Regions from separate parts of the Limibacillus sp. MBR-115 genome, predicted to be linked through region 1. Evidence: riboswitches for the same ligand, from Rfam matches in the RefSeq annotation. Region 1 holds a riboswitch; the other holds the start of a gene.
What was found. Region 1 has a riboswitch for thiamine pyrophosphate ahead of thiO (glycine oxidase ThiO). Riboswitches for the same ligand answer to the same signal wherever they lie in the genome.

Region 1 (3,493 bases):
AGTTCAGCCGTCAAGACCGCGTCCTTGACCGTGGTGCAGCCTGCCGTATTGGGCAACAAACGATAGCGGCCGCCAAGCAGATCAACGAGGCTCTCCGCATAGCCCTCAAGGCTCACGCGGCGGATCGACAAGGTGACCATCTCGCAAGCGCTGGCCTTCAGCGAACGCAGCAGAATGTCCTGATTCGGATAGCCCGCGGTACCTACGAACAGGCGTGATTCCAGGGTTTCTCCGGCAATGATCAATGGCTTCGTCGACTGCGTCATTGGTCTCCTGGTCCTTAGCCGCCGGCGGCGGGTTTGACTATCTCGATGGCGTCGCCCGCGCTGGGTTTGGTTTCCTGCCAACGCCCACGCGGCAATACCGCACCGTTGAGCGCAACCGCTAGACCGCGAGTTTCGGGATTTAGCCCCTCACCCTGTAGCAGTTTCCAAATGCTGTCGGCATCCACTGAGCGCGTTTCACCGTTTATGGTCAGGCTACAGCTCATATCCCACTCCTCGATCCGATCGGCGCCAGCGTGCCCTGTATCGACCCTGTAGTCTTGTCTCGCTCGTGTGGTGATTTAGCGAATCTATCAAGGCTGAATTCGGCAGCCCAGTCAGGTAGGCTTCCTTCTATTACGCTGTGTGTCATTGCCTCTGCCGTGACAGGTGTTAGCAAGATGCCGTTCCTGTGGTGCCCTGTCGCCATGTGCAACCCGGCAACCTCCCGGACCGGCCCAAAGATTGGCGCATCGTCTCTACTGGTCGGACGATGCCCTACCCAGGTTTCCGCTATCGGTAACTCCTCGATACCCGGAACCGCGCGCCAAGCCCCCTCCAGCAGAGCCAACATCCCACCTGCCGTCAGGGTGTCATCAAAACCCTTCTCCTCCACCGTGGCGCCGATAATCAGCCGTCCGTCGTTGCGCGGCACCAGGTACAACTTGGGTGCCCAGATCACATGACGAAGGAGCGGCTGCTCAGGATCCATTTGCAGCGCCAACATCTGCCCCTTCACCGGCCGCACCGGTGGACGGGCGGTCTCCGGCAAGCCCGGCAGGTGACGCACCCAAGCGCCGGTCGCAATGACGATCCGGTCAAAGCTCTGCACCGTACTGTCCACCATCAGGCCGCAAGCCTTGCCCGCTTCGATCACCAAGCGCTCCACCCGGCAGTTCTCGTGCAATCGCACGCCCGCCTTCAACGCCGCCTGCTTCAAGGCTGCCGCAAGTTTCCTGTTATCCACCTGATGATCGTTCGGGCTGAAGACCGCACCTGCGATTCCCGGACGCAGATAGGGCTCCATCCGCCGCGCATCCAGACCATTCAACCAGGTCAACTGCACACCCAAGCGGCGTTGAAACTCGTAGGAAAAGCGGAGCTGCTCAAGATCGTCGCGGTTGGTCGCCACCACCAGCGTGCCCTGATCCCGGTAGCCGATATCATGGCCGCTGGCTTGTTCGAGCTCTCTACGGAACGCAGGCCATAGCTCCTGGGCACGACGATTGAGGGCCCATAGCGATTCCTCACCTGGCTCTACCTCAACGCCGGCAGCCAACATTCCGGCCGCCGCCCAGGTGGCGCCTCGACCCGCTTCTCCGCTATCGAACACCGTGACCTTGCAGCCCTTGTTCGCCAGTCCCCAGGCCAGCGAAAGGCCGCTCACGCCCGCACCGACGACCCCAACCGAAAGCGGAGCGCGTTGCGCGATATTCGAAGATTTTTCATTTATAGACATCGACGGCAGATGGCTCCCTTCGCTGGCATGACCCAGAGCAGGTTCGGTGGGTTTGATCTCAGCCGCTCGGATCTCAACATGGGCCGATCCGTCGGCACCCCAGCCTTATCCCCCAGATGTGATGCTTTTCCGAGGCCAAAGCAAGGGTAAAGCACATTTTCGTGCAGCTTCTGGACCAACCGCCTATGCACACCTACATTGACAGGCATAATCTCAGTTGGAGGATTACAATATGGAAAAGGCAACCTTTGCGGCTGGCTGTTTTTGGGGCGTGGAGGAGTTCTTCCGCGCCGTCAAGGGCGTGAAGTCCACGCGCGTCGGCTACACTGGTGGACAAACCGAAAACCCTGACTACAAGCTAGTGTGCAGCGGCCGGACGGGCCACGCCGAGGCGATAGAAATCACCTTCGACGCAGCCTTGGTCAGTTACGAGGATCTGCTGCACGATTTTTTTGCCCTACACGACCCGACACAGGTCGATCGTCAAGGCCCCGACGTGGGGACGCAGTATCGTTCCGCGATCTTCTATCATTCACCGGAACAGGAAGCTGCGGCACGGGCCTTCAAGCAGAAGCTTGAGAACGACAAAGTTTTCCGTAGACCCATTGCCACTCAGATCGTTCCCGCGGCCACATTCTACGCAGCCGAGGAGTATCATCAGCAGTACCTGGCAAAACGTGGCTTAGCGGGCTGCCATATCTGACAGTCAGCCACCCTATCGATTGATGAAAATTCCATGCATTAGCCGCACAGATTCGGCGGCCTGAAAGGAGCTCATGTCCATTACACTATACACCTGGGGCACGCCCAATGGCCGTAAGGCCTCGATCATGCTTGAGGAGCTCGGCCTCTCCTATGACACCGTGCCCATCAACATCACTAAAGACGAACAGTTCGCACCTGATTTTCTGAAGATCAGCCCGAACAATAAGATTCCGGCGCTCGTCGACAGCGATGGCCCCGACGGCAAACCGATTTCGGTTTTCGAAACCGGCGCCATCCTGATTTATCTGGCCGAAAAGCACGGGCAGCTGTTGCCAACCGACCCCGCGGGACGCAGTCTATGCCTGCAGTGGTTGATGTGGCAGATGGGCGGTTTCGGCCCGATGCTTGGGCAGGCGCACCATTTCCGGCGCTTCGCCAAGGAGAAAATTCCCTACGCCATTGATCGCTATACTAACGAATCCCGGCGGCTTTATGGCGTTCTGGATAAACGCCTCGGTGAGGCTGAGTTCTTGGCGGGCGCTTACTCCATCGCCGATATCGCGACCTATCCCTGGGCGGCGCGTCATGAGTGGCAAGGGATCGACTTAAGCGATTTTCCGAACGTCTTGCGCTGGTACAATGCCATCGGCAGCCGTCCGGCAGTGCAACGAGGCATGGCGGTTCCCGCCTGACCGAGTATTCGCTTCAAGTGCTCGCCTTGCGGTCCACCAGCCTTCGTAGCACCGCTGCGAGGCTGGTGATTTCCGTTGAACTCAACCGATCTCCCATACGTCGTTGAATGGCCACTCCATAAGCGGGCCACATTCGTTTGAGTAACGCCCGCCCGTCTTCCGTCATGCGCAAAAGGTTCGCTCTACCGTCGTCGGGCGACGCTTCGCGCAGCAGGTAACCGGCCTTCTCCAGCCGATCAAGCAGCCGCGAGATGTTGTACTGCGGCAGCAGGACCTCCTTCTCCAACTCCCGCGCAGTCAACAAACGGGGACTGGCACGCTTCAACTCCAGCAGAATGTCGTACCACGACAGCGGCGGAAACCCGGCGGCCTTC
Region 2 (3,493 bases), on a different contig from region 1:
GTTGCGGCGCGTGCTAATGGCTTGCGCCCCATCGATGGTCCTTTCGGTGATTACTCGGATGCCGATGGTTACAAGGCGCAGGCGCGCCGCGCCGCTGTTTTGGGCTGTGAAGGTAAGTGGGCCATTCACCCCAGCCAAATCGGTCTGGCCAACGAGGTCTTTAGCCCCTCGGAGCAGGAAGTCACCAAGGCCAAGCGTATTCTGGAGGCCATGGCGCAGGCCCAGAAAGACGGCAAGGGCGCCGTCTCTCTGGATGGTAGGCTCATCGACATCGCGTCGATCAAGCAGGCGGAGGTAATGGTCAAAACCGCCGAGCAGATCGCCGGCCAGGGCCAGGCAAAAGGCTAGCGGGCGACTTCCACCGCATAGCTGTCGAGGGCCGGGCTGTTGCGGATAACGCCCTGATCTTGCAGGAAAGCTGCGAAGGCCTCATAGCGACTGCGGTCGAGCGCGGCGGGCCGCAAGGCAAAGCGCGGCAGCGTATCGGCCCAGGCGCGACGGTTCAGTTCATCATCCAGTTCCGGGCGGTACTCCAGGAACGCGGCCCAACTGTCTGCCGGATGATTGATCAAGTAGGTGGTGCCGCGCTCCACCGCCCGTAGAAAAGCCGCAAGCTTGGCATCGCCCAGGGTGTCGTTCTTGGCAACGACGATCAATTCGTCATAGGCAGGTACGCCGTGCTCCTCGATGAAGAAAGCGCGGCCCTTGTGGCCTTCCAGATCGAGGTGATTTAGCTCGAAGTTCCTGTAGGCGCCGATGACGGCATCGACCTGCCCCGATAGCAAGGCAGGACTGAGCGAGAAGTTGACGTTGATCAACTCCACGTCGTCCAATCCCAATCCAACCTGCTTAAGCATGGCACCGAGCAACGCGTCTTCGAAGCCGCCGACCGAGTAACCGATCTTGCGTCCTTTCAGATCTCCAATGGTTTTGATCGGCCCGTCTTCCAGCGCCAGAAGGGTGTTCAGCGGGGTTGCCACCAGCGTTGCAATGCGTGTAAGCGGCAGCCCTTCGCCAACCAGGATATGAAGCTGCGGTTGATAGGAAACGGCGACCTCCGCCTGTCCGGCGGCGACCAGCTTGGGTGGGTCGTTGGGATCGGCTGGCTCAATTAGGTCGACTGCCAACCCTTCCTCGGCGAAGAAGCCTTTTTGCAGGGCAACGACCAACGGCGCATGATCGGGATTCAAGAACCAATCGAGTAGAACGGTAAAAGGCTCGGCCGCGCGGGTTGGTGCGGCGAGCAGCAAAGACAGGGCAATACCCAGGGCCGGGATGATTTTTCGAAACATGACAACGGACCTCCTTGTCGTCTAAGTGGCGGCGCGGAGATCCGGGGTGCTTAAGAGCAGGAGCGGTTTGCCGTCCGTGGATGGTGTGGCGGCTTCTATTCCATTCCCTGCGCCGGCATGACCCGGATCAGGTTCTAAGGGTCAGGGACGAAAAATCCCAATCTCAGCCCGCTGTCACGGACACCCCTAGGAACGCCCCAAGAAGTGACCGTCCCAGCGCCCGCTGTCAAGCCACAGATATTGCCTAGGCCTTTTGCTACCTCTATGAAGCAGGTTACGCTTCGCTTTCCATAAAAGCCTGTGGTAGAACGGCCCGCCATGCAGACATACCTTGATTTTGAACAGCCCATCGCCGAGCTCGAAGGCAAGATCCATGAGCTCCGTCACCTCTCCAACCACGATGACGTAAACATCGCGGAGGAGATTTCACGCTTGCAGCAGAAGGCCGACCGCCTGCTGACGCAAACCTATGCGAAATTAACGCCCTGGCAAAAAACCCAAGTCGCGCGCCACCCGGATCGGCCGCACGCGAATGATTACATCGCGCACTTGCTCGAGGATTTCGTGCCGCTGGCAGGCGACCGCCTGTATGGTGAGGACCATGCGGTAATCGGCGGGATTGGTCGCTTTAAGGGGCGCAGCGTGTTGGCGATCGGTACTGAAAAGGGTCATGACACCACCAGCCGCGTGAAGCGTAATTTTGGGATGGCCCGTCCTGAAGGCTACCGCAAGGCGCAACGCCTGATGCAGATGGCCGAGCGCTTTGACTTGCCGGTGATCACTTTTGTGGATACCGCCGGCGCCTATCCGGGGCAGGGGGCCGAAGAACGAGGTCAGGCAGAGGCTATCGCCCGGTCAATCGAGGTGGGTCTGAACATTCGTGTGCCTTTCGTTGCCGTGGTGATAGGCGAAGGTGGATCCGGCGGCGCCATAGCGCTGGCGGCAGCGAATCGGGTTCTTATGCTGGAGCATGCAATCTATTCCGTCATCTCGCCGGAGGGCTGCGCATCAATTCTGTGGCGGAGTGGCGACGAGGCGAAATCCGCGGCCGAGGCTCTGAAGCTGACGGCACAGGACCTCAAGAAGCTTGCCGTCATTGATGCGGTGATCGAGGAGCCACTTGGCGGGTCTCACCGTTTCCGAGACGAGGCGATGCGCCGGGTGGGCGATAGTGTCTGGGAACAGATTGAAAGCCTGAAGGGGTTGGACGGTGATGCGCTGCGCCAGGATCGCCGGGAGAAGTTCCTTGCCATGGGGCAAAAGGGCTTGAGCTAGGCTTTAATTATCCGGCCAGCCGGCTGGAATCCTGCTTGAAGTCTGGCGACGTTTGGACAGTTTCTCCTCCAGCGGTTTCAACCAGCCGATTTGGTGGATGCGGCGGCCAAAAAATGCGGCGCCCTGCATGGTGTAGTGGCCATAGTCATAGAAGGCTTTGTGTCCCTCGTCCGTCGCGCCGAAGCAGATTTTCAGCGAAAAATCACAGAGGTAATCCTCTTTCTTCAAGAGGGTGAAGTCATAGGTCTGGGCCAAATCGGCGATCTCACGATTGATCTCATCGACCTCCGCCGGCGCCCGGGCCTTGTTGCGCTCCAGAAAGTAGCGCTGATTCACGGTCTCGAAGAAGCCAGTGTTTGCTTTTCCGTTATCTGCGCTCGCTTGCCATAGGAGTGAGTCATAGAGGGTCTTTGTGCCATCCCAAAAGAACTCAACCGTATTGTTGGCGACTACGAGGATCTTGTCGTCCAAAAGCGCGCGTTTAGCGAGGGACTCCAGACCCTCAATGTCGCTCAAACCCCCGGCCTTTCGACGCTTCCTCAAGTATCTCGTCGAAACGAAAATCACATCGGCTTTGCGATAGGCGGCGCTCCTGAAGAAGTTGCCCGCCTGTTTGCTATGTTGGTGGAAGTCGGCGAGCTGCATGGGATACCGGGAAAATCCAAGCTCCGTGAACAAGCCCGCATTGGTCATGAACACGTTGTACAAGTCCTTACTGTGAGAATTTCCTACGATTAGAACTTTGGTGGCTCGGTCCGGCGGTTCGAATTTTGCGCGCCGCTTTATCGCGTCCACCAGGATCCAGGTTTCGTCGAGCAGTTTGTCGTTATCCGGCTCGTAGTCGGCGAGGAGCGACTTCAAGTGTGCGTATCTTCCAAACTCCCCCTCCTTCAAATCGACGGTTGAGGCGATTCCGCTAAGAAGCA

Region 2: linked by a shared signal. The riboswitch ahead of ABIE63_RS13865 (ABC transporter substrate-binding protein) and the one ahead of thiO (glycine oxidase ThiO) in region 1 are both predicted to bind thiamine pyrophosphate.

What each region holds. Positions count from the first base shown of each region.
Region 1 covers NZ_JBEPTJ010000001.1:133,930-137,422, forward strand. The annotation lists gene ABIE63_RS00590 (thiazole synthase) at 1-266, opposite strand, end outside; gene thiS (sulfur carrier protein ThiS) at 281-490, opposite strand; gene thiO (glycine oxidase ThiO) at 487-1,722, opposite strand; TPP riboswitch at 1,720-1,834, opposite strand; gene msrA (peptide-methionine (S)-S-oxide reductase MsrA) at 1,955-2,425, shown strand; gene ABIE63_RS00610 (glutathione S-transferase N-terminal domain-containing protein) at 2,499-3,119, shown strand; gene ABIE63_RS00615 (MarR family transcriptional regulator) at 3,133-3,493, opposite strand, start outside.
Region 2 covers NZ_JBEPTJ010000007.1:30,729-34,221, reverse strand. The annotation lists gene ABIE63_RS13870 (CoA ester lyase) at 1-348, shown strand, start outside; gene ABIE63_RS13865 (ABC transporter substrate-binding protein) at 345-1,292, opposite strand; TPP riboswitch at 1,379-1,490, opposite strand; gene ABIE63_RS13860 (acetyl-CoA carboxylase carboxyltransferase subunit alpha) at 1,611-2,567, shown strand; gene ABIE63_RS13855 (acyltransferase family protein) at 2,571-3,493, opposite strand, start outside.